Linked DNA regions of Pontibacter akesuensis. The protein of the gene in region 2 binds, or shares a complex with, the protein of the main gene of each other region. Links are inferred from orthologs where the notes say so. Each region holds a gene or a part of one and is shown on either strand. Other genes may lie near its edges.

Evidence for each region.
Region 1: the proteins of mnmE (region 2) and mnmG are in contact, whole or in part, in a solved structure (PDB 9HIP), measured with the Escherichia coli proteins. The link is inferred for Pontibacter akesuensis from one-to-one orthologs.

Annotation. Positions count from the first base shown.
Region 1 is NZ_CP014766.1:1,999,163-2,002,475, reverse strand. The notes cover bases 107-3,091. They hold mnmG (tRNA uridine-5-carboxymethylaminomethyl(34) synthesis enzyme MnmG), read right to left. Parts: upstream 2,538-3,091; coding sequence 675-2,537; downstream 107-674. Other genes in these bases: A0W33_RS08465 (ATP-binding protein), read right to left, coding at 3,014-3,091; ybeY (rRNA maturation RNase YbeY), read right to left, coding at 2,602-3,030; A0W33_RS08480 (class I SAM-dependent methyltransferase), read right to left, coding at 107-674. Also shown: more of A0W33_RS08480, read right to left, coding at 1-106; more of A0W33_RS08465, read right to left, coding at 3,092-3,313. UniProt on the Escherichia coli protein: NAD-binding protein involved in the addition of a carboxymethylaminomethyl (cmnm) group at the wobble position (U34) of certain tRNAs, forming tRNA-cmnm(5)s(2)U34.
Region 2 is NZ_CP014766.1:4,255,857-4,258,989, forward strand. Bases 170-2,974 are described here. They hold mnmE (tRNA uridine-5-carboxymethylaminomethyl(34) synthesis GTPase MnmE), read right to left. Parts: upstream 2,360-2,974; coding sequence 980-2,359; downstream 170-979. Other genes in these bases: A0W33_RS17990 (aldo/keto reductase), read left to right, coding at 170-787; A0W33_RS18000 (thioredoxin family protein), read right to left, coding at 2,663-2,974. Also shown: more of A0W33_RS17990, read left to right, coding at 1-169; more of A0W33_RS18000, read right to left, coding at 2,975-3,133. UniProt on the Escherichia coli protein: Exhibits a very high intrinsic GTPase hydrolysis rate. Involved in the addition of a carboxymethylaminomethyl (cmnm) group at the wobble position (U34) of certain tRNAs, forming tRNA-cmnm(5)s(2)U34.

The DNA.
Region 1 (3,313 bases), 2.3 Mb from region 2 along the record:
GTTGGCTGAGTGAAGTGGTAGAGGTGGCGCGGCACATCATAAGCTGCCCAGTTCTCCCGGTATTCTTTAGCATCATGCGAGTCTGCGTTCGGAACGGCAATGATTAAAGTCCCGTCTTCCTGCAGGTTTTCCAACAGCATTGTTACTGTTTCGTTCAACGTATGAATGTGCTCCAGCACGTGCCAAAGCGTGATTACCTCATACTTTTCCCCATCTATATCATTCAGGCTGGAGGCTATTATCTCGCCCGTCTCTTTCGATGCCACTTCCCTTGCCTTAGCATTCGGCTCAATTCCCCTTATGTCCCAGCCGTCTTTTTTGCAGGCTGCCAGAAAAGTGCCAGTGCCGCAACCGTAGTCAAGTATGGCTCCTTTTGCCGGCGAGTGCCTGTTGATAAGCTCTACTTTTTGCTTCGTCGTTATGGAGCGGACCACATGGTAGGCCCTGTTGATAATACCCTGCTTGGTGTTGCTGTGCGAGATATAATCCTCCGACTCGTAATACTGCCCGATGCTCTCGCTGTCGGGTCTGGGATTGGTGAACTTAAAAGTGCAGTTCTCACACTCCACTATCACAAAGCTTTCCTTCGAGACAGCGTTATCGTTTACTACTATAAAGTTTTTGAATTCCTCTTTGCCGCATACGGGGCACTGTTCCAGTCTTTCGTAGCTCATTTATTTTCCGAGGTATACCATTAACACCGAAATATCTGCTGGCGAAACCCCACTGATCCTGGATGCCTGACCGATGGTCTCCGGTTCCACTTTCAAGAGTTTCTCTTTTGCCTCTTTAGATAACGCGGGTATGTCGCGGTAGTTGATTTTGCCTTTGATGTTGTAATTCTCCAGTTCACCCATGCGGGCTGCCATGCTGTATTCCTTTTCGATGTAGCTTTCATACTTCACCTGAATTCCTGCCTGCTCCACACTTTCCTGCTTAAACTTGCTGAGGTATTCTCCTACCGATGTTACAGCTTGGGCAATGTGCTCAATCTCTACATTCGGTCGCTTGATCAGCTGTCCGGCGCGCTGCTTTTCTGTGATTGGTGCAGACCCTAGTTCTTCCATCATGCTGTTGATATCCTCCGGCTCAATTGCCTTGTTATTTAGGTAGGCGATGATTTCGGCCGTTTCGGCTATCTTCTTATCCACAGCTTTCAAGCGGCTTTCCTCTGCCAGCCCCAGCTCATACCCTATCTTTGTCAGGCGGATATCAGCGTTATCCTGACGTAGCAGAATGCGGTGCTCGGCGCGTGATGTGAACATGCGGTAAGGCTCGTCTGTGCCTTTGTTAACCAGGTCATCAATCAACACGCCAATATAGGCTTCAGAGCGCTTCAGTACGAAAGGCTCTTTCCCGTTGATCTTGTTATGCGCATTGATGGCAGCCATCAGCCCCTGGCAAGCGGCTTCCTCATAACCTGTGGTGCCATTGATCTGGCCTGCGAAGTATAGGTTCTGCACCAGCTTTGTTTCCAGTGTCAGGTTCAGCTGTGTTGGTGGAAAGAAGTCATACTCGATGGCATAGCCCGGGCGGAACATCTTCGCGTTTTCGAACCCTTCAATTTTGCGCAGCGCTTTTAGCTGCACATCTTCCGGAAGCGAGCTGGAGAACCCGTTTACGTATACTTCTACTGTGCTCCACCCTTCCGGCTCCACAAAAATCTGGTGGCGGTCACGGTCGGCAAAGCGGTTGATTTTATCTTCTATGCTTGGGCAGTAGCGCGGCCCCAATCCCTGAATACGACCCTGGAACATCGGCGATTTCTCGAATCCTGTTTTCAGTATTTCGTGTACTTCGGAGTTGGTGTAGGTGATGTAGCAGCTGCGTTGCTTTGGCAGTGGTTGTGTATCGGTGTAAGAAAACTTACTTGGGTTTTCGTCTCCGAACTGCTCCTCCATTTTGCTGTAGTCAAGCGAGCGTCCGTCTACGCGCGGCGGCGTTCCGGTCTTCATGCGGCCTGCTTCAAAGCCCAGTTGCACCAGCTGTTCGGTGATGCCTTTCGCAGATTTCTCTGCCGCACGACCACCGCCTAATTGCTTCTCGCCTATGTGGATAATGCCATTCAGGAATGTGCCATTCGTTAAGATAACAGCCTTTCCGGGTATAGTTATCCCCAAGCTGGTGCGGATACCTGCGGCACGTCCGTCGGCTACTTCTATGCCTGTAACCATGTCCTGCCAGAAGTCAACGTTCTCTGTTTGCTCCAGTGTCAGGCGCCACTCTTCGGCAAAACGCATGCGGTCGCTTTGCGCGCGCGGGCTCCACATGGCAGGTCCTTTAGACTTGTTCAGCATGCGGAACTGGATCATGGTTTTGTCGGTGATGATACCGCTCATGCCGCCGAGTGCATCGATCTCCCGAACGATCTGTCCTTTTGCCACGCCACCCATTGCCGGGTTGCACGACATTTGGGCAATCGTATTCATGTTCATGGTTGCCAACAGCACCTTCGAACCCATCTTGGCAGCGGCCGCTGCGGCTTCACAGCCTGCGTGCCCAGCTCCTACAACTATGATATCGTATTCTGGAAACATGTATTCTGATTTTAGAGACGTTTCACGTGAAACATCTACAGAGGATTGGTAATTCCGTTTAAGACTAAAACTTTCGCAAAGATAACGAAGAATCTTCTTCTTTGCGCATAAGTGTCTCGTCCTCTTCAGTCTTATCTGTAAAACCAATCAGGTGCAGCACGCCGTGGATGATAACGCGGTGCAGTTCATCAGTGAAAGCAATGCCTAGATCCTGCGCATTGTCGCGAACGCGGTCTATGCTTATAAAAAGATCACCTTCAACCGTGCCTTCGATGTCGGCATTGCTGAAGGTGATAATGTCTGTGAGGGTATCGTGGTCGAGGTACTCAACGTTGATCTCGTGCAGGTAATCGTCGGAGCAAAAGATGTATGTCAGGTTAACCAATTCCTGGTCGTGTTGCTCAATTACCGTGGCGATCCAATCGGCTACCTGGTCTGGGTTTTCTAGTTCAAAGTCGATGTCTTCACTAAAAAACTCAATTGGATGTTCCATTCTGAGCAGGAGGTATGTTGAAAATAAGCTGTACTTTTTTTCCTTCGTCTAAAAAGTTAACCTCATCGCAAAGGTTATGCATCAGGAAAATGCCGCGGCCACCAGGGCTCTCCAGGTTTTCTGGTGCGGTGGGATCTGGCAGGTTATCGTAGTCAAAGCCCGGGCCTTCGTCCTCTACCTCAAAAAGTAGTTGGTTGTCCTCCACTTGCAGCGTCAGATACACATTTTTGTCCTTGTCAAACTTGTTGCCGTGGCGGATTGCGTTATTCACAGATTCCGTAAC
Region 2 (3,133 bases):
GAAGGCGGTGAAAAGTAGAAGCGAAGAAGTTTACATCGCCACCAAGTGCGGAAGGCAAATTCAGCCGCACACCAATGAGGGCTATACACCCGAAAAGCTCATCAGCTATGTAGAAGCCAGCCTCAAGAATATGAAACTTGAAACGCTGGACCTGATTCAACTGCATTGTCCGCCGACGGAAGTTTACAAAAGACCAGAAATTTTTGGAACCTTCGAGCGGCTGAAGGAGCAGGGGAAAATACGTCATCTAGGTGTAAGTGTGGAGATGGTGGACGAAGCGCTGCTGGCCATGCAGTACCCCAACGTGACGACGGTGCAGATCATTTACAATATGTTCCGCCTGAAGCCAAGTGAGAAGTTTTTTGCCGCTGCGAAAGAAAACAACTGCGGCATTATTGTGCGTGTGCCACTGGCCAGCGGCTTGCTCACAGGCAAAATGAGCAAAGGCACACAGTTTGGCGTAGACGATCACCGCCACTTTAACCGCAACGGCGAAGCCTTTGATAAGGGAGAGACTTTCTCCGGAGTAGATTTTGATTTAGGCCTGGAAGCGGTAGGGAAACTGAAGCAGCTGTTTCCGGGACAGGAGCCTTTGGCGGCATGGGCGCTACGGTGGGTGCTGATGTTCCCGGAAGTAAGTACCGTTATTCCAGGTGCCTCTAAGCCGGAGCAGGTTGATGCTAATATAAAGGCTTCCGGACTACCTGCACTTTCAGAGGAACAGATGCAGGGGGTGCGTCAGGTATATGAAAAGTATATCAAACCCTCGGTGCACCAGCTTTGGTAGAAAAGGTACGTTTATAAATTGTCAAAGCCGCTCCCCTGTGCTTTTATTAAAGGGGAGCGGCTTTTTCTTTGTTTCCTTTGTAAGGGAGTAGCGGGCTTTATTTTGAACAACAACCCTATACTAAGGAAATTATCAGTGAAAAGGGAATTAGAGAAGCCGCACTAATCATGTCCACAGCACCTTCCCCTAGTTTTATTTGCCGATGCAGAACTTTGTGAAAATGTTCTCCAGCAGATCGTCTGTGGTGATCTCACCGGTAATCTCACCTAATGAATAAAGCGCACGGCGGATGTCGGCAGCTACCAGGTCGTTGCTGATGCCGAGGGCAAGGCCCTGGAGCACGTCGTCGAGCGCAGCGTAGGTTTTGTTCAGGCTATCGACGTGGCGCAGGTTGGTGACAATGGTCTGGCTTTGGGTGTTGAGCTTGCCGAGGTTCACTTTCTCTACCAGCGCCTGCTTCAGCTCGTCGAGATTGGCACCTTCGGCCGCAGAGATGGTCACGAGGCCGTCTATACTTGCAAAGGCAGCCAGCTTCTCTTCCGATGCCTGGTCGATCTTGTTTGCAACGGCAACGATAGGCAGCTTCTTCGGGTTCAGCCTGTCCAGTTCGGCCTGCACCTCTTCTGCTGTCACTTCCATCATATCAAACAGGTAAATGATCAGCGACGACTGGCTCAGCTTCTGCATGGTGCGCTCCACGCCCATGGCCTCTACTTTGTCTGTGGTTTCGCGCAGACCAGCGGTATCAATAAAACGGAAGGTGATGCCGCTGATGCTGATCTCATCCTCAATAAAATCGCGCGTGGTACCCGGCACATCCGATACAATAGCTTTCTCCTCATTCAGCAGCTTGTTCAGCAGGGTCGACTTTCCCGCATTCGGGTTGCCTACAATCACAGTCGGCACGCCATTCTTGATCACGTTGCCCAACTCAAATGACTTCAGCAGTTCCCGGATAATTGCCTGAATATTGCTGATCAGCGTACGCAACTGGTCGCGGTCAGCAAACTCCACGTCTTCTTCCCCAAAGTCCAACTCCAGTTCTATCATCGAGGCGAAATGCACTAACTCGGCCCTCAGGCGCTTGATCTCCTGTGAAAACCCGCCGCGCATCTGCTTCATCGCCACCTCATGAGAAAGGGCTGAGTCAGACGAGATAAGATCAGCTACGGCCTCGGCCTGCGCCAGATCGAATTGCCCGTTCAGGAAAGCACGCTTCGTAAACTCCCCAGCATTGGCGAGGCGCGCTCCGCGCTTCAGGAGCAGTTGCACAATCTGCTGCACAATATAATCAGAGCCGTGGCAGGAGATTTCCACCACGTTTTCCTTGGTGTAGGAGTAAGGCGCCACAAACAGCGACACCAGCACTTCGTCCAGCACCTTCTCCCCGTCGCGAATGGTGCCGAAGTGGATGGTATGGCTGGCTTGCTTTGCCAGGTCTTTGCCTTTAAACACAGATTTGCTGATGGATATAGCTTCCTGTCCAGATAGACGGATGACGGCGATGGCACCCATGCCGGAGGCAGTGGCCACAGCTACAATGGTATCGTTGGTGCGCGTGGAGTGAATCAAAACAAGTATAAATGTTGCGTGTGCAAAATTACGAAAAATTTAGTGGCTGCTGGCTTGTCTGTTTGAAGCGGCGCGTTTTACCCCTCCCCAGCCTTCCCCTAAAACAGGGGAGAGAGTTCTGCGGTATCGTATCCAACCACCCCCAGCCCCTCCTTGTCTAAGGAGGGGAGTTTCCTTTTAGCTTTTGGCTGAAGTATGAATCGCGAGCAGTTATATAGCTTAATCGTACTTAAAAACTCCCCTCTTGGGAGGGGCGGGGGGGGGTTACCCTACGAGGGGCGATTAGTAATTCATAATTTGTAATTACTCCGAGTATTCCTTCCAGGATTGGGTTTTGTAGTGGTTTTCGCCGAAGTAGCTTAGCACCTGGGCGAAGTTTTTGGCGTCGAGGTAACCGGGAACCGGGGTGATCATGTTGAACTGCTCGTCGAGGTATACGGTGGTGGGGTAGCTCATTTGTCCCTGCAGCAGGGCCACTGCCAGCTCGTGCGATTTATACTCCGGTTTGAATGTATAGGTATAGCCGTTGAGGGTAATAGGTTCCTTGCCTTCGGCATCGAGTTTTACGGCATAAAAATGCTTGTTGATGAGGGCTGCCACCTTCGGATCGGTGAAGGTGTCCTTATCCATCTTTTTACACCAGCCGCACCAGTCGGTATACACATCAATAAACACTTTGCGTGGTTCAGTTTTGATGCGCTCGGCCGCTTGCTCCATCGTTAACCACTGAATCTTCTCCGCTGCTTTATCGGCTGTGGCTACTTGCGGTTTGGC